DNA from 4 places in the Mesorhizobium hunchu genome. Region 1 is predicted to be linked to each of the others. Evidence: predicted binding sites of a transcription regulator. Region 1 holds the regulator's gene; each other region holds the start of a gene.
What was found. The regulator LexA, encoded in region 1, represses DNA repair genes until DNA is damaged. The targets are predictions, from matches to a motif close to TGTTCNNNNTGTGTTCNG.
Positions count from the first base shown of each region.

Region 2: the regulator LexA is predicted to act here: its motif matches at 1,392-1,409, upstream of recA (recombinase RecA).
Region 3: the regulator LexA is predicted to act here: its motif matches at 2,643-2,660, upstream of ABMA46_RS17530 (helicase-related protein).
Region 4: the regulator LexA is predicted to act here: its motif matches at 1,617-1,634, upstream of ABMA46_RS09065 (cytoplasmic protein).

Region 1 covers NZ_JBEBMG010000005.1:113,850-118,058, reverse strand. Annotated here, with positions in the region: gene ABMA46_RS10970 (ComEC/Rec2 family competence protein) at 1-1,118, shown strand, start outside; gene lexA (transcriptional repressor LexA) at 1,359-2,081, opposite strand; gene ABMA46_RS10960 (molybdopterin molybdotransferase MoeA) at 2,241-3,455, opposite strand; gene moaC (cyclic pyranopterin monophosphate synthase MoaC) at 3,455-3,952, opposite strand; gene trpC (indole-3-glycerol phosphate synthase TrpC) at 3,952-4,209, opposite strand, start outside.
Region 2 covers NZ_JBEBMG010000010.1:49,763-53,971, reverse strand. Annotated here, with positions in the region: gene ABMA46_RS16830 (pseudouridine-5'-phosphate glycosidase) at 1-255, opposite strand, end outside; gene ABMA46_RS16825 (carbohydrate kinase family protein) at 293-1,237, opposite strand; gene recA (recombinase RecA) at 1,468-2,553, shown strand; gene alaS (alanine--tRNA ligase) at 2,818-4,209, shown strand, end outside.
Region 3 covers NZ_JBEBMG010000011.1:32,796-37,004, forward strand. Annotated here, with positions in the region: gene ABMA46_RS17530 (helicase-related protein) at 1-2,501, opposite strand, end outside; gene efp (elongation factor P) at 3,258-3,824, shown strand; gene ABMA46_RS17540 (inositol monophosphatase family protein) at 3,972-4,209, shown strand, end outside.
Region 4 covers NZ_JBEBMG010000004.1:120,030-124,238, forward strand. Annotated here, with positions in the region: gene ABMA46_RS09055 (S9 family peptidase) at 1-305, opposite strand, end outside; gene ABMA46_RS09060 (Ros/MucR family transcriptional regulator) at 685-1,116, shown strand; gene ABMA46_RS09065 (cytoplasmic protein) at 1,135-1,479, opposite strand; gene ABMA46_RS09070 (helix-turn-helix domain-containing protein) at 1,697-2,104, shown strand; gene ABMA46_RS09075 (DUF6456 domain-containing protein) at 2,128-2,916, shown strand; gene ABMA46_RS09080 (SufE family protein) at 2,921-3,346, opposite strand; gene ABMA46_RS09085 (DUF5330 domain-containing protein) at 3,454-3,792, opposite strand.

The DNA.
Region 1 (4,209 bases):
CGGCCACCGCAGCACTGGTCGGCGCCTATGCGGCGTGGGCGAACCGCAACGCGGGAAGGACGTCGGGGCCGCCGCCGCAGCGATCGGCGTCGGCGCGTGTCGCTCGCAAACTCGCCGGCGGCGTCGGCGGAGCCGCGATGACCTCGATCGTGGCCGGCTGCGCGACCACGCTCTACGCCGTATGGCATTTCCAGCGGGTCGCCCCGCTCAGTCTCTTCGCCAATCTGGCGGTCATGCCCATCACTTCGCTGATCGTCATGCCCTTCGCCGTGTTCAGCGCGATCCTGATGCCGTTCGGCCTCGACTATCCGTTCCTGTGGGTCATGGGGAAGGGGCTTGCCGCCATGATCGCCATCTCCGAAGCGATCGCCGCGCATTCGCCGCTCGACGGCGTCGGTCTGATCTCGGGGCGATCGGTGCTGTTCGTCACCGTTGCGCTGATAGTCGGCACGATGGCGACGACAAGGTTGAGAATGGCCGCCTTGCCCTTCGCCCTGGCCGGACTGATGACCATCCATCAGGTGCGCCTGCCGGATGCTCTGGTCTCCGAGGACGCGCGACTGGTCGCCCTGCCTATAGGCGGCGGCGAACTGGCGGCGAGCCGCAACAGGCCGAACGAATTCACCATCGACAACTGGCGGCGTGCCCTCGACGCCGAAGCTGTCGTCCTGCCTGAAAAACCGATGGGGGAAGATGCGCGGTTTGCATTCGACAGTCCGCTGGACCTGCCCTCGGGAACCCCGTTCCTGTGCGGGGATGACCTGTGCCTGGCGCGCCATGCTTCGGGCGCCATCGTGGCGACGGCGCGAACGGCGAAAGCGGCCCGGCGGGCCTGCGCCTATGCTTCGCTCATCGTCATTGCCGACGCCACCGCGCGAGATCCGTGCCATGACACGCTGGTCGCCGTCATCACGGCGCGCGACCTCGCACGACGGGGAAGCGCAGCGATCTACTTCGCTAAAGCTGCGGATACGCAGCCGACGATTCTCTTCGCCGTCGAACAAGACTATCGCCCCTGGCACATGCAGCGGAAATTCTCGCGCGAGGCACGAGGTCTTGGCCCGTATCAGCCTCGAAGACCTTATCAGCAGAGCAAGAGCCGGAAGCGGAGCAGGTAAGCCAGCTTTTGCGTCATCCCGTTTTTCCGGGAGGCGCGGGTTTCATCCGTAACCATGGACGTCTTGTGAAGCGATGGTTATTTCAAGCCAGCCATGGCCTACAATCTTCCGGACTGGATTCCGGCTTTCGGCTCTCGCCCGGAGCCTGCCCTTGGGCTTGCCGGAGGCAAGACCCCGGGGGTGCTCGGCGGCGTTCGGGATGACGCTGTGCGCGCTTCCTGTTGCCGCAGGGTTCTCTTCTCAATACCGCCGGATCAGCCCCACCAGCTTGCCACGCACGCTGACGCGGTCGGGCCCGAAGATGCGGGTCTCGTAAGCGGGGTTGGCCGCCTCCAGCGCAATCGAGTCGCCCTTGCGGCGGAAGCGCTTCAACGTCGCTTCCTCGTCATCGACGATGGCGACGACGATCTCGCCGGGCGTCGCCGTATTCGCGTTTCTGATGATGACCGTATCGCCGTCGAAGATGCCGGCCTCGATCATCGAATCGCCTTTGACCTCAAGGGCATAATGCTCGCCGCTGTGGATCATGTCGGGCGGCACGGAGATGGAATGGGTGCGGTTCTCGATCGCAGCGATCGGCACGCCGGCGGCGATGCGGCCCATGACCGGGATCGAGACCGATGCACTGTCGGCATCGTCATTGCTGGCAGCCTGTAGCCGTGCCGGTTCCTTTGCCGCCGGCCGACCCAGGCCGCCCTGGATAACCCCCGGCGAGAATTTCCTGGCGGCGTTCAGCCCTGGCGCCATGGAGTCCGGCAGCTTGACGATTTCCATCGCGCGCGCCCGATTGGGCAGGCGGCGAATGAAGCCGCGCTCCTCAAGCGCCGTGATCAGGCGATGGATGCCGGACTTCGAAGCGAGGTCCAGCGCCTCCTTCATCTCGTCGAAGGAAGGCGGGATGCCGGTCTCTTTCAACCGCTCGTGGATGAAGAGAAGAAGTTCGTGCTGCTTGCGCGTCAACATCGGCGGCCCCCAGTGATCTCGAAGCGGACAGGGTCGAAACAGAATCGGAAAACAAACCCGGAACAAACACTATCTGTTCCAGTTGTGTTCCGCAACCTTTTAAAGTTTAATGAATTCGTTGACGCTTTGTTCAGGCTGCCGCCAGGGCCAGCTCTCCGGTTATGCCGGATGGCGCAGCATCAATACCCGGCAGTTATCTCCGGCAACGGAGGGAGGAGCGTGCGGTTCGCGCACGATCAGGCCGTTGGCGTCGGCAAGCGTCTTCAGCATGGAGGAGTCCTGTACACCGAACGGGGTGGCGGTCAGGCCTTCCGGTTCCTTGCGGACGACGGCTCGAATATAGTCCTGCCGGTGGTCATTCGCCGCCATCGATGCGGCCAGCCGTGCCTCGCGCACATCCTGCATGAACGGGCGTCCGGCGAGCCGGGCCAGCAGGGGCTTCAGGAAGAGCTGCGAGCAGACGAGGCTGGCAACGGGGTTGCCCGGCAGGCCGATGCAGCGCGTCTCGCCCATGCGCCCGAACATCAGCGGCTTGCCGGGGCGCATGGCGATCTTCCAGAAGTCGAGCGTCATACCTTCGCCGGTCAGCACGTCGTGGACGAGATCGTGATCGCCGACGGACGCGCCGCCGAGGGTGACAATGACATGCGCGCCGGCGTCCACCGCCTTGCGCACGAGGGCGGCGATGGCGTCGTTGCGGTCGGCCGCTATGCCGAGGTCGAGCGCGCGTGCGCCCACCGACCGGGCGGCGGCCGCGACACCGTAGGCGTTGGACGAGATGATCTGGTCCGGGCCGAGTGTGCTTCCCGGCGGCAGCAATTCGTCGCCCGTGGCGATGATGGCGACGAGCGGCTGGCCGACGACCGGAACGGCAGGGTGGTTGCCCGACGCGGCCAGCGACAGCGCGGCGGGATCGAGCAGCCGGCCTTTTTCCAGCAGAACGTCGCCTTCGCGGAAATCGAGCCCGGCGCGGCGCACATGCCGGTTGGCATCCGTCGGTTCCAAGACCTCGATGCGGCCATCTCCGAGATCGCGGACGTTCTCCTGGATGACGATCGTGTCGGCGCCTGCGGGCAAGGGCGCTCCGGTGAAGACCCGCACGGCCTGTCCCCGCATAATGGTTCCCGAGAAGCCACGGCCCGCGGGAGCGGCGCCGATGACCGAGAGCCGGGAGGGAACGGCGGAGACGTCGGCGCTGCGCACCGCGTAACCGTCCATCGCCGAAGCGTCGAAAGGCGGCTGCCTGCGCAGCGCCACGAGCGGCTCGGCCAGCACGCGGGAATAGCCTTCGTGCAACGGTACGGTCTCGGCGGGCAGCGGAGCAGCGTCTTCCAGCAGGAGGCTGAGCGCCTCGGCGACCGGCACCAGCGCCATCAGTCGGCTTTCCCAGTCGGGGGCGCGGTGTAGTCGCCGGATTTTCCGCCCGATTTTTCCAGCAGGCGGATGCCTGAAATGACCATGCCGCGATCCACCGCCTTGGCCATGTCGTAGATGGTCAGGCAGGCGACGGAGGCGGCCGTCAGCGCTTCCATCTCGACGCCGGTCTTGCCGTTGACGCGCGCCAGTGCCGTAACCTTCAGGCCCGGCAGCCCGTCGTCCGGCTCGATGTCGACCGACACCTTGGTCAGGAGCAGCGGATGGCAGAGCGGGACGAGTTCATGCGTCTTCTTCGCTGCCATGATGCCGGCGATGCGGGCCGCGCCGAGGACGTCACCCTTCTTCGCGTTCCCTGTCAGGATCATGCGCAGCGTTTCGGCCTGCATGGTCACCAGTCCCTCGGCGATCGCGGTGCGTTCGGTCTCGGCCTTGGAACCGACATCGACCATGTTGGCCGTGCCGTCGGTGTCCAGATGCGTCAGGCCGCCGGCCATCAGGCCGCTCCGGCGGGATGGTCGAGGCCGAGCAGGGTTTTTGTCGCGGCGGTCACGTCGGCCTGCCGCATCAGGCTCTCGCCGACCAGAAAGGTGCCGATGCCGACCTTTTCCAACCGCCGGCAATCGGCATTGGTAAAGATGCCGCTTTCGCCCACCAGAACCCGGTCGCCGGACACCATGCCCGCCAGCCGCTCGGAGGTTTCCAACGTGGTCTCGAAGGTTCTCAGGTTGCGGTTGTTGATACCGATAAGCCG
Region 2 (4,209 bases), on a different contig from region 1:
CATGGCCAGCGATTCGCGCTCGCCGTCAGACAGGCCGATCTTGATGCGGCCGTCGACGACGGCGATGGTCGCCGGCACTGCGCCTTCCCCGGTGATGATCTTTTCGACATTGGCCGCCATCGTCCCATTGTCGGGATAGGGCATGCCGTGGGTGATGATGGTCGATTCCAGTGCCACGACGGGTCGGCGCGCGGCAAGCGCTTCTGCCACCGGCGGATGGATGTCGAGGAAGGGGCGGGCGGTCTCTGGCGTCATGGTCGTGTCTCCGGGCCGATCGGCCGACTGCGATGCCTCATGCCATTTCGACAGGGTCCGGCACAAGGGTGAGGGTCGCGGCAAATTCCCCGGGCGTGAAGACGGGAACAGCCCTGTCGCTCTCGATGGCGAGCAGGGCCGCCGCCACGCCTTCGCGCAGAGCCTGCCGCAGCGGATGCCCGGCGAGCAGAGCCGCCGCCGTCGCACCCGCCAGCGCGTCTCCGGCGCCGGTGACGTCGGCAACGGCGCGTGGTGTCGGCGGGGCGAGCCGGAAGGTCCCGCTTCCGTCATAGGCGATGACGGGGTCGTCTCCCGCCGTCACCACGGCCGCATTCAGGCCGATGGCGCGCAGGCCTGCGATGACAGCCGATGCTGGCGCATCTTCCCCCAGCCCCGTCAGTGCATGGACCTCGCGCCGGTTGAGGAAGGCAAGCGCCAGCCGCCCCAGCACGGCTTTCAGCCGCACCACCTTGGCCGGCGAGATGGCGATGGCGAAGATCGGCCTGGTCGGCTCGAACCCGGCCAGCCGCTCCAGCGCCGCCGCCGGCAGGTTGGCGTCGATCAGCAGCGCATCCGCCTGGCCGACGGCCTCGCGCAGGCCGGAACGGCGCACCTGCTTCGGGAAGGCGAGATCATAGAGCGCCATGTCGGCGAACCCGACCACAAGGTCGCCCTCGGCATCGAGGATAGCGGTATAGCTTGGCGTCGCCCGGTCGAGGAAGACGGCGGAAAGATCGGTTATGCCGGCCTCTCCGATCGCCCGCGCCACCGTCTCGCCGGCCGCGTCGCCGCCGCGCACCGACATCAGCGACGCCGAAAGGCCGCGCCGGACGGCCGTGCGGACGGCATTGAAGACGCCGCCGCCGACATCCTCGCGCATCATGCCCGGGTTGGAAGCCGCCGGCACGTAGGGGCCGCTGATCTGGCCGCGCCGGTCGATATGCGCACCGCCGATGGCGAGAACGTGTGGCTTGGAGTTCATGCGCCCGACCCCGTCAGATCGAATCGGTCGCCGCTGGACTGGCGACGCGCATCCGCGGCCCCGGTGGACAGATTTTCCGTACCGTCCTTGAAACAGAAAAAGAACATGTGTGGAATATGATTGAAAATCAATTCCTTGGCCTCTCTTGCCAAATTGGAACAAAACAGGTACATATTCACAACGCGCAGCGGCCGGTCCGGCCTCCATTGACGATCAAGGGGTGATGTATCATGGCTCAGAACAGTTTGCGGCTTGTAGAGGACAATTCGGTGGACAAATCAAAGGCTCTTGACGCCGCGCTGTCGCAGATAGAGCGCGCCTTCGGCAAGGGCTCGATCATGCGGCTCGGAGCCAACGAGCAGGTGGTCGAGATCGAGACGGTACCGACCGGCTCGCTGGGGCTGGATATCGCGCTCGGCGTCGGCGGCCTGCCGCGCGGCCGCATCATCGAGATTTACGGGCCGGAAAGCTCCGGCAAGACGACGCTGGCCCTGCATACCGTGGCCGAGTCGCAGAAGAAGGGCGGCATCTGCGCCTTCGTCGACGCCGAGCATGCGCTCGATCCGGTCTATGCCCGCAAGCTGGGCGTCGATCTGGAGAACCTGCTGATCTCCCAGCCCGACACGGGTGAGCAGGCGCTGGAAATCTGCGACACGCTGGTACGTTCCGGCGCGATCGACGTGCTGGTGGTGGACTCGGTCGCCGCACTGACGCCGCGCGCCGAGATCGAGGGCGAGATGGGTGATTCGCTGCCCGGCCTTCAGGCCCGGCTGATGAGCCAGGCGCTGCGCAAGCTCACCGCCTCCATCGCCCGCTCCAACACGATGGTCATCTTCATCAACCAGATTCGCATGAAGATCGGCGTGATGTTCGGCTCGCCCGAGACCACGACGGGCGGCAATGCGCTCAAGTTCTACGCGTCGGTGCGCCTCGACATCCGCCGCATCGGCTCGGTCAAGGACCGTGACGAGGTGGTCGGCAACCAGACCCGCGTCAAGGTGGTGAAGAACAAGCTGGCGCCGCCCTTCAAGGTGGTCGAGTTCGACATCATGTATGGCGAGGGCGTGTCCAAGACCGGCGAACTGATCGACCTTGGCGTCAAGGCGGGCGTCGTCGAGAAGTCTGGCGCCTGGTTCTCCTACAATTCCCAGCGCCTCGGCCAGGGCCGCGAGAACGCCAAGCAGTTCCTGCGCGACAATCCCGAGCTTGCCCGCGAGGTCGAACTGGCCTTGCGCCAGAACGCCGGCCTGATTGCGGAAAAATTCCTCGAGAACGGCGGCGAGGGCGACCTGCCGGACGAAGCAGCCGAAATGTAGGCTGCCTTGGCCGCGCGCTTCCGCCGTGGCCTCCGGGAAGCAGACGACCAATCGGTCCGTGTCGTTCCGTGTCTTCAAACCGCCGGCTTTTCAGCCGGCGGTTTTGCTTTTGAACCTCCCATAGAAGCGACTGAGAAACCGACGGTTTCGCTTTGTCCGGCCCATTCTGGACAGGGGTGAGGCCGCTCGCTAAAAGGCATGACCGTTTCGCCGGGTCGGCCGGCGATTTTTCTTTGGAACGCGCGTGCGCGCGGAGGCAGTCCGATGAGTGGCGTCAACGATATAAGGTCGACCTTCCTCGACTATTTCAGGAAGAACGGGCACGAGGTCGTGGCCTCCAGCCCGCTCGTGCCGCGCAACGACCCGACGCTGATGTTCACCAATGCCGGCATGGTGCAGTTCAAGAACGTCTTCACCGGGCTGGAGAAGCGTTCCTATTCGCGCGCCACGACCTCGCAGAAGTGCGTGCGCGCCGGCGGCAAGCACAACGACCTCGACAATGTCGGCTACACCGCCCGCCATCTCACCTATTTCGAGATGCTCGGCAACTTCTCCTTCGGCGACTATTTCAAGGAGAACGCCATCGAGTTCGCCTGGAACCTGATCACGAAGGAATTCGGCCTGCCGAAGGACAAGTTGCTGGTCACGGTCTATCACACCGACGATGAGGCGGCCTCGCTGTGGAAGAGGATCGCCGGCTTTTCGGACGACCGTATCGTGCGCATCGCCACGTCGGACAATTTCTGGGCGATGGGCGATACCGGCCCCTGCGGCCCCTGCTCGGAAATCTTCATCGACTGCGGCGACCACATCTGGGGCGGACCACCCGGCAGCCCTGAGGAGGACGGCGACCGCTTCCTCGAATTCTGGAATCTGGTTTTCATGCAGTACGAGCAGGTGACGAAGGACGAGCGCGTCGACCTGCCGCGCCCCTCCATCGACACCGGCATGGGGTTGGAGCGCATGGCCTCCATCCTGCAGGGCGTCGACAGCGTTTTCGAGACCGACCTGTTCCGCCACCTGATCGATGCGACCGCCTCGGCGCTCGGCCGCAGCCCCGGCGCCGACGATGCCGCGTCCTTCCGCGTTATCGCCGATCACCTGCGCTCGTCCTCCTTCCTGATCGCCGACGGCGTACTGCCGTCCAACGAGGGCAGGGGCTACGTGCTGCGCCGCATCATGCGCCGCGCCATGCGCCACGGGCAGTTGCTCGGCGCAAACGAGCCGCTGATGTGGAAGCTGGTGCCCGCCCTCCTGCGCGAAATGGGGCAGGCCTATCCCGAACTCGTGCGCGGCGAGGCGCTGATCACCGAAACGCTGAAGCTCGAAGAAACGCGCTTCCGCAAGACCCTGTCGCGCGGCCTTACCTTGCTGGAAGAAGCGGCCGGGGGCCTGTCCGCCGGCGACATGCTGGACGGCGAGACGGCGTTCAAGCTCTATGACACCTACGGCTTCCCGCTCGACCTGACGCAGGACGCGCTGCGCCAGCGCAACATCTCGGTCAATCTCGACGGCTTCAACGACGCCATGGAGCGCCAGCGTGCCGAAGCGCGCGCGAGCTGGGCGGGCTCCGGCGAGGCGGCGACCGAGACGATCTGGTTTGCGTTGCGCGAGAAGCTCGGCGCCACCGAATTCCTCGGCTACGACACCGAGAAG
Region 3 (4,209 bases), on a different contig from region 1:
TGGGCCGCATCGATCTCGTCCAGCTTCGCCTTGACCTCTTCGGCCGGTTTCGGCTCGGCGCGGTAGCCGAGACCCTTGAGGATTTCCTCCATGTCGTCGGGCGTGGCGCCGAGGATCGACAACATCGGCGGCGTCACCATGAAGACCTGGCCGTCATAGGCGCCGTCCGGGCGGGGTCCTAACCCCGGCTTCCAGTTGACCGCCGGGCGGATCAGGTCGGCGAGGCGTTCGAGGATATCGACGCGCACCGCGCGGCGCCCTAGGTTGCGGTAGCCGGCGAGCCTGTAGAATTCCTTGTCGAACGACTGGTTGACGACCACGGAGGTGCGGCCCGACGCCAGCGCGTGCACGATGTCGCCGAAGCCCAGTCTGTCCTTGCCGTCGTTCTTCAGCGCCCACAACAGCGTGACCAGCCCGGCGGGCGCCGGCTTGACCAGCGATGGGATGAAGACGTGGTAGGCACCGAAGCGCACGCCGAGGCGCCGAAGCGCCGCGCGGCCTTCCTGGTCGAGCGAGCGCATGTCTTCGGCAATGTCGCGGCGATTGACGAGGCCGAGTTGCTCGACCAGCCGGAACGCGATGCCGCGCGCGATGCCTGTCAGCTGCTCGGCGTTCCTGAGATCGACCAGCGGCTTGAGCAGGCTCTCGATCTGGAAGTTGACGAAGCGCTCGGCGCGCGCCGCGACCTTGTCGCGGGCAGGGCCGGTGAGCTGTTCGTCGGCCAGCAGGATGACGCGCGGCTTCAATATGTCTTCGCCCGCCGCCAGCGTGCCGACCGGCGCGCCGATCCAGCGCAGCGTGCCATCCGAGGCAAGCGCGATGTCGCTGTTGCCGGAAGCCGCGAAGCGCTCGGCGCGCGCCTCGAACTCGGGGGCCAGCGCCTTCTGCGCGGCCGCCTTCACCGCCTTGGCGTCCTCGCCGCCGGCGCCCGGGTCGGCGGTGAAGCGGAACCCCTGCAATTCGCCGACATGGTGGCCCTCGACGAGGACCGTTCCGCTGGCGCTTATTTCGGCATCTTGCATCGTGTTTTCTCTGAGCCGCCGCATGAGGACGGAAGTCCTGCGGTCTACGAAGCGTTTCGTCAACCGCTCATGCAGCGCGTCCGACAGCCTGTCCTCGATTTCGCGCGTCTTTTCGCGCCAGTGTGACGGATCGGCCAACCAGCCAGGGCGGTTGGAAACGAAGGTCCAGGTCCGGATCTCGGCGATGCGGTGCGACAGCGTGTCGATGTCGCCCTCGGTGGTGTCGGCGCGCCGCACCTGCTCGGCCATGTAGTTTTCGTCGACATGGCCGCGCCGGGCGAGATCGATATAGATGGACGAGATGAGGTCGGCGTGCTGGGCCGGCGCGATCCTGCGGTAGTCGGGCAGCGCGCAGGCCTCCCACAGCAGCGCCACCCGCTCCCTCCCGCTTGCCAGCGCGCGGATCTCGCCCTCGCCGGCCAGCCGCTCCAGCGCCTGCGCATCGACGGCCGGCAGTGCCCGCGTCAGCCCCTCGACCGGCGCGTTGGTCTCGATGGAGCGCCGAAGCGCGTCGAGCGACGAGAAATCGAAATCGGCGGTGCGCCATTGCAGCACCTTCACGGGGTCGAAATCGTGGCTCTCGATCCGGTGCACCAGTTCCTCGTCGAGCGGATCGACCCGGCTTGTGACGCCGAACGTGCCGTCGCGCAGGTGCCGCCCCGCTCGCCCGGCGATCTGGCCGAGCTCGGCGGCGGTGAGCTGGCGGAACTGGTAGCCGTCGAACTTGCGGTTCTGCGCGAAGGCGACGTGATCGACGTCGAGGTTCAGCCCCATGCCGATGGCGTCGGTCGCCACCAGATAGTCGACGTCGCCGTTCTGGTAGAGCGCGACCTGCGCGTTGCGGGTGCGGGGCGACAGCGCGCCGAGCACCACGGCCGCCCCGCCCTGCTGGCGGCGGATCAGTTCCGCGATGGCGTAGACCTCGTCGGCCGAGAAGGCGACGATCGCGCTGCGGCGCGGCAGCCGTGTCAGCTTCTTGGAGCCGGCATAGGCGAGGTGCGACAGCCGCGGCCGCGTCACCACGGACACGCCCTTGAGCAGCTTCTGCAATATGCCCTGCATGGTGGCCGCACCCAGCAGCAGCGTCTCCTGCCGGCCACGCAGGTTTAGGATGCGGTCGGTGAAGATGTGGCCGCGCTCCAAGTCCCCGGCGAGTTGCACCTCATCGATCGCCACGAAGGCGGCATCGGTCTGGCGCGGCATCGCCTCCACCGTGCAGACCGTGTAGCGCGCGCTCATAGGCTGGATCTTCTCCTCGCCGGTGACCAGCGCGACCTTGGCCGCGCCGACCTTCTCGCACATGCGCGCATAGACCTCGCGCGCCAGCAGCCTGAGCGGCAGGCCGATGACGCCGCTCTCGTGGGCGGCCATGCGCTCGATGGCGAGATGCGTCTTGCCGGTATTGGTGGGGCCGAGCACCGCCGTCACGTCCCGCCCTGAAAGGACCAGCGGCTCGGTCTGTCTTGTCTGGATGTTCATCGGTCGGATGAGAGCCTTTTGCTCGCTGCTTCAGGCCGTGCGGACAGCCGACACATAGGGATTTGCACCGCCGGGCGAAAGAACAATGTTTGCCCGGCGCCGCGCATGGCGCGTCAGTCGGCAGCCGGTCGCGTTAACGGATGGAACGAGTCTGGAACGAATCGGCGACGAATCACTGACTCGCGGAGATTCATGCTTCGTTCACGGCTAAATATGGCTTCCGGGTGGCGGCGGGCTACCAGATGCTGAATCGCGGGATTGACAGGCCGGGCCATTCGCCGGCTTGCCGTTAACTTTTGCCGGCTGCGGGGAGCAATGACAGTGCCGCGGCCTTAGCCGGGTGCCGCAACATTATGATTTCGTTCATATTCCCTAACGCCGTCTTAGCGGCGCTCGCCCCGGCGCGGCGTATCCCGTTAACGCTTCGATCAAAGCCGGAACGAATCGGCGACGAATCAGCGATGAGCGGATGTTTCTGGTATGTTCACCGCTACATCTGGTATTATCCACAGCCTGTCCACCGACGATCCACAGATCTGGCACTCCGGAAGACAGGTTGGCACGATCCTTTGTTAACCTTTCCGTCCCGCATCGGCACAGGCGGGACTGTCGCACACCCCCAACCCTATGCGATTGCCCTGACGGTCATGGCCCCGCACCTTGCCTCGGCCTCGGAATTGTGGTCTTGGGGCGCGGAAAGCGCGCCTGTCGCGGGCGCAAATTCCGTTTCTCGACTCCTTTTCCGGACCACGACACATGGCCAAGATCAGCGGCAACGAAATCCGTCCCGGCAGCGTCATAGAGCATGACGGCGGCCTGTGGGTGGCGGTGAAGGCCAATTCGGTCAAGCCCGGCAAGGGCGGCGCCTACAACCAGGTCGAGCTGAAGAACCTTCTCAACGGCACCAAGCTCAACGAGCGCTTCCGCTCCGCCGAGACCGTCGAGCAGGTCGACCTTGAATACAAGGATTTCTCCTATCTCTATGAGGAAGGCGACGCGCTGGTCTTCATGGACACCGAGAGCTACGAGCAGCTCGAACTGCAGAAGGAATTCGTCGGCGACCGCGCCGCCTTCCTGCAGGACGGCATGATGGTGACGGTGCGCCTCTATGGCGAAAAGCCCATCGGCATCTCCCTGCCCGACCAGGTGGTGCTTTCGATCGCCGAGGCCGATCCGGTCGTGAAGGGGCAGACGGCAGCGTCTTCCTACAAGCCGGCGATCCTGGAGAACGGCATCCGCGTGCTGGTGCCGCCCTTCATCGAGGCGGGCGAGCGGATTCTGGTGGACACCAACGAAATCACTTATCTGCGTCGGGCGGATTGAAGTCCGGCAGTCGGCAGTCGCCAATAGGCAGTCGGAACGACAGAAAATTCCTGTGGCGTCGCAAGGGTGCTATTAGCCCTTCACAGGCCCTTCCCGACTGCCTATTGCGACTGACGACTGCCGCTAACCAACGAAAGATCCCACCCCATGGCCCGTTCCGCTCTTCTCAACGTCATGGTCCAGGCCGCGATGAAGGCCGGGCGCTCGCTGTCGCGCGACTTCGGCGAGGTGCAGAACCTGCAGGTGTCGATGAAGGGACCGGGCGACTATGTCAGCCAGGCCGACCGCAAGGCCGAGGAGATCATCCATACCGAGCTGTCGCGCGCCCGCCCCGGCTATGCCTTCCTGATGGAGGAGCGCGGCGCGGTTTCCGGCGACGACGACC
Region 4 (4,209 bases), on a different contig from region 1:
TAGGCGTAGGGACCGTCCTTCATCGGTACGGAGGAATCGTCCTCCTTGATGCGTCCTTTCATTTCCGCGAAAAGAGCCGTCCGAAGAGCGGCCGTATCCGCCATCAGGGCGGACTGGTAGGCGTTCTCGGCGTCGAGATGCGAACGGATGTCGGGCGCAAGCAGCGACGGATCCCGGAACACGTCCTGCCAGTTGTCGGCGCGCATCCACGCATAGTCGTCGATCCGCCTGATGCCGTGATGCTCGTCTTGCGTCGGCTTCTTCTGCGGCCGCGGCGGCTCGACGGCGGGGAAACTTGCCTTCATTCTTTCGATCTCGTCATTGCGACACAGGTTGCGGGCAATGAACATGTCCGAGCCGGATGCTCAAGCGTCAATTAGATCTGAACGGCATTGTGATGAGCACGCCAATGGCTTGTTGCCGATGTGAATCGACTGGCGCAAGACCTGTATCGTTTTGATACTCTGGAAAGCGTTGGCCTATTTTCTCACAAAAGACGTGCTTCATTTAAAAATATTTGTTGAAGAAAGGATAAGTAGAGAAGTTGCACGAATTGACTTGCGCAGCCTTCAGGTTCATGAAGTCTTCCGCAAAGCGAATCGTTCGTCGCTTCTGGCGAAGGTCGCGCCAAGCCTCGGTCTGAACGGGGCATCAAAACCATAACTCTCGTTGGGACCTGGAACCATGGATACTGCAGAAGCGCCTTCCCGAAGCAGCGAAATGCTCATCGAACTGACAGCCGACGTCGTTGCGGCGTATGTCAGCAACAATCCCGTGCCGGTCGGCGAATTGCCGAATCTCATCGCCGATGTTCATGCGGCCCTGGGGCGCGTTTCCGAGCCGGCCGAGCATGTTCAGCCGGCTGAGAAGCAGAAGCCGGCCGTCAATCCGAAGCGCTCCGTGCATGACGACTACATCGTGTGTCTTGAGGACGGAAAGAAATTCAAGTCGCTGAAGCGCCATTTGATGACCCACTACGGCATGAGCCCGGACGAATATCGCGAGAAGTGGGGCCTCGACGCGTCCTACCCGATGGTCGCGCCAAACTATGCGGCGGCGCGTTCGCAGCTTGCCAAGAAGATGGGGCTCGGACGCAAGCGCAAGGGCGGCCGGTAAGCCGGTCGCACTCTCCGATCAGCGGCGCCTTCGGGCGCCGTTTTTCTTTCCGGCCTGTTCGCGCGGATAGCCGTTGCGGCCAGATGCGCCGTCACGGTCCCGTAACCTGTCGAGCGCCTGTTTGAGCGCGATATGACGGTTCAGGTCATAGCTCCAGTGGCGGCGGGCGCCCTTCAGTCTTTCCCTTTCGATTATTCGTTCCAGCCTTAGGATCAACGCCGCTCTCTCGGAGGGGCCGGCTGCGAAGGCGGCGCTCAGGTCGGCCCCGCAAAGAAGGCTGACGGCAGCAAGCTGTCGCGCTTCTTGGATCCACTCCCGCTTTTCGTCTTCGAAAGCCCTTGCTTCGTCTTCCAGTTTTCCCATTGCCCATCCCGCCTCGAAAGGACTGTGACTATGGGCAGCGGCTTCCGCCGTGGGGAAAAGCCGGGTAGGGAAATTTCTGACGGAAAAAGAAAGAGAGATTTGTTTTCAATGCCTTGTCGAAATCGACGAGGGCAAACGGTTCATCATTTGTTCACAGGTCGGAGGTGTCCGTCTATAAGGAACTTATTCCTATTTGGGAGGAAGTTTCGTGCCTTCGATGTTATCGGCGACCCTGGAAAAGCATCCGCAGCAAACGCCGGCTGCCGCCCCAGATGCGGCGTTCCATGCCAGTTCCAAGCGGCGCGATGAGGTGGCGCAGGAAATGTGCGAGTGCCTTATCGATATCGTGGCGGCACTCTTTTCCGTCTCCAGCAAGGAACTGCGCAAACCGGGGCGAACCGCGGATTCGATATCGCGCGTCAGGCAGATCGCCATGTATGTCGCCCATGTCGTGCTTCGCCTGACGCAAGGAGAAGTCGGGCGCGGCTTCGGTCGCGACAGGACAACCGTCATCCATGCCTGCCACATCGTGGAGGACTTGCGGGACGACGCGGAGTTCGACCGTGCCGTCTCGATGGTCGAACGCATCGCGCATGCCGCCTTCCGTTCCCGGGTGGACCTTTGAGCGTGGGGATGCAGGTAAATGACATGACCGACGGCGGTCAGCGTGTCCTGAGGTTCCTGGCCGCGGGGGCGGCGTCGGTGCGGCCGGCGGCCGGCGCCGGGAAGCTGATCCTCGAAGCGGGTGGACGGGGCGCCGTGGCGATTGACGCCGCCCTGCTGTCCATGCTGGCCGCGCGTGGCATCCTGGCACGGAGTTCGCACAGCGTCGCCCTGTCCGCGCAGGGTTTGTCGCTGGCGCGTCAATTGGTCTTGGTCCCGGCGCCGCGCAACAGGGATGGTCAGATCGGGTTGACCGGAATCGAAGCCGACTCCGGCCCCTCGGTTGCGCTGGCCAATCTTGCCGAATCTCCGCTCGCGCAGCTTGCCCGCCGTAAGGGGAAGGACGGTCTTCCATTCCTCGACGAGAAGGAATTCGGCGCAGGCGAACGGCTGCGCGCCGACTACACGCGCGGCCTCATCATGCCGCGCCTCGGTGCGAACTGGGAAGCCAGTGTCGCCTCCGGGAGGCGAAGCGGTTCCGGCGGCGGCATTGCCGGCCTGACCGACGCCGCGCTCGCGGCCCGGCAGCGCGTGGAAAATGCCGTCGCCGACGTCGGACCTGAATTGTCGGGCGTGCTGATCGACGTCTGCTGTTTCCTGAAGGGGCTCGAGCAGGTGGAAGCCGAACGCCGCTGGCCGGTGCGCTCGGCCAAGGTCGTCCTCAAGACCGCCCTGGGCGCGTTGGCCAGGCACTACGCGCCGCCGGCGCCGTCAGGCCGGCGAAAGCCGGTCCTGCACTGGGGCGCCGAGGACTATCGGCCCACGATAAGCTGACGGGTCAGCCAGCCGTGGAAAACGCTTCCTCGGCGTTGCGCTTGATGCGCTGGACCATGGAACGAAGGCCGTTGGCGCGCTGCGGCGACAGATGCTCGTCGAGGCCGAGCGACTTGAGCGCGGCTTCGGCATCCGTCGCCAGGATCTCGCTGGCGCGACGGCCCGAAAAGAGCGCGAGCACGATGGCGACCAGGCCGCGCACGATATGCGCATCGGAATCACCGCTGAACGTGACGACGGGATCCGTTCCGCTGCCGATTCCGGTGGTCAGCCAGACCTGGCTGACGCAGCCCGGCACCTTGTTGGCCGGCGTCCGCTCGCTGTCGGGAAAAGGCGGGAGGCCTTCGCCCAGCTCGATCACGTAGCGATAGCGGTCTTCCCATTCGTCGAGAAGGGAGAAATCGTCGCTTATGTCTTCGAAGGTCGTCATTTGTGTCGCATATAGGGGCACGCGACAGGCGCGTCACGAAAAAAGAACACCGCGGGCGCCGAGAGGGAAGGCGGCCCGCGGTGTCGCCGTTCAAGCGGCGGAGAGGATCAGTTCTTGGCGGGCGCGCTCCCGACCTCAGCTTCGGGGACGCTACCCGTAACGGTGGTCTGGTCGGGCGCTTCGTTTTCGTCGCCGATCAGCTCGGCGGCGATCTTCGCCGTGGCCTTGGCGCGAACGCCGATCGTATGCATGGCCTGCTTGCCGGTTTCACAAACGTCGGGCCTGCGGTCGCACATGCCGGCAATGTCGCCGACGGCGTCGCGCGCAGCCAGCAGGGCCTGGATCGGACCGACGCTGTCGTCGCCCGAAGTGCCCGAGCCTGCGCCGAACGGGAGCAGCAGCAGGACCAGCGAAAACCAGAAGGCCGCTCTTATCAGGAAACCCATTTTCATACCCTCTCGTCGTGACCGGGCGCCGGCTCGTCGGCCGAGCCTCTTTTCTGCATCGACCATGACACGATCACACAAAAGACGGCTTGCATGAAGCAGGAGGATTTTCTGAAAAGTTTAGACAAATCGGCAGGAAACCGTTCACGCCTGCCTTGCCCCGGTTTCAGTCGGCTTTGTCTTTTACTAAATAGAAACCATTTAAAAGATTGATTATAAAACATAATATTATAAATTCTTCGCCAAAGTCGGCGCCAGTATGCCATGTCCGGTAAGTCACCCCGGGCTAACCGCCCGTTTACTATGGCGGCAGAAGCGGGGGCATAGCGATCGCCATGCCCGAATATTTGCCCGTCGGAGGACGCCTTGTGGCCCCGCCTTATCCTTTCCTTAAAGGCTGGATGCGAGTTTCGTTTC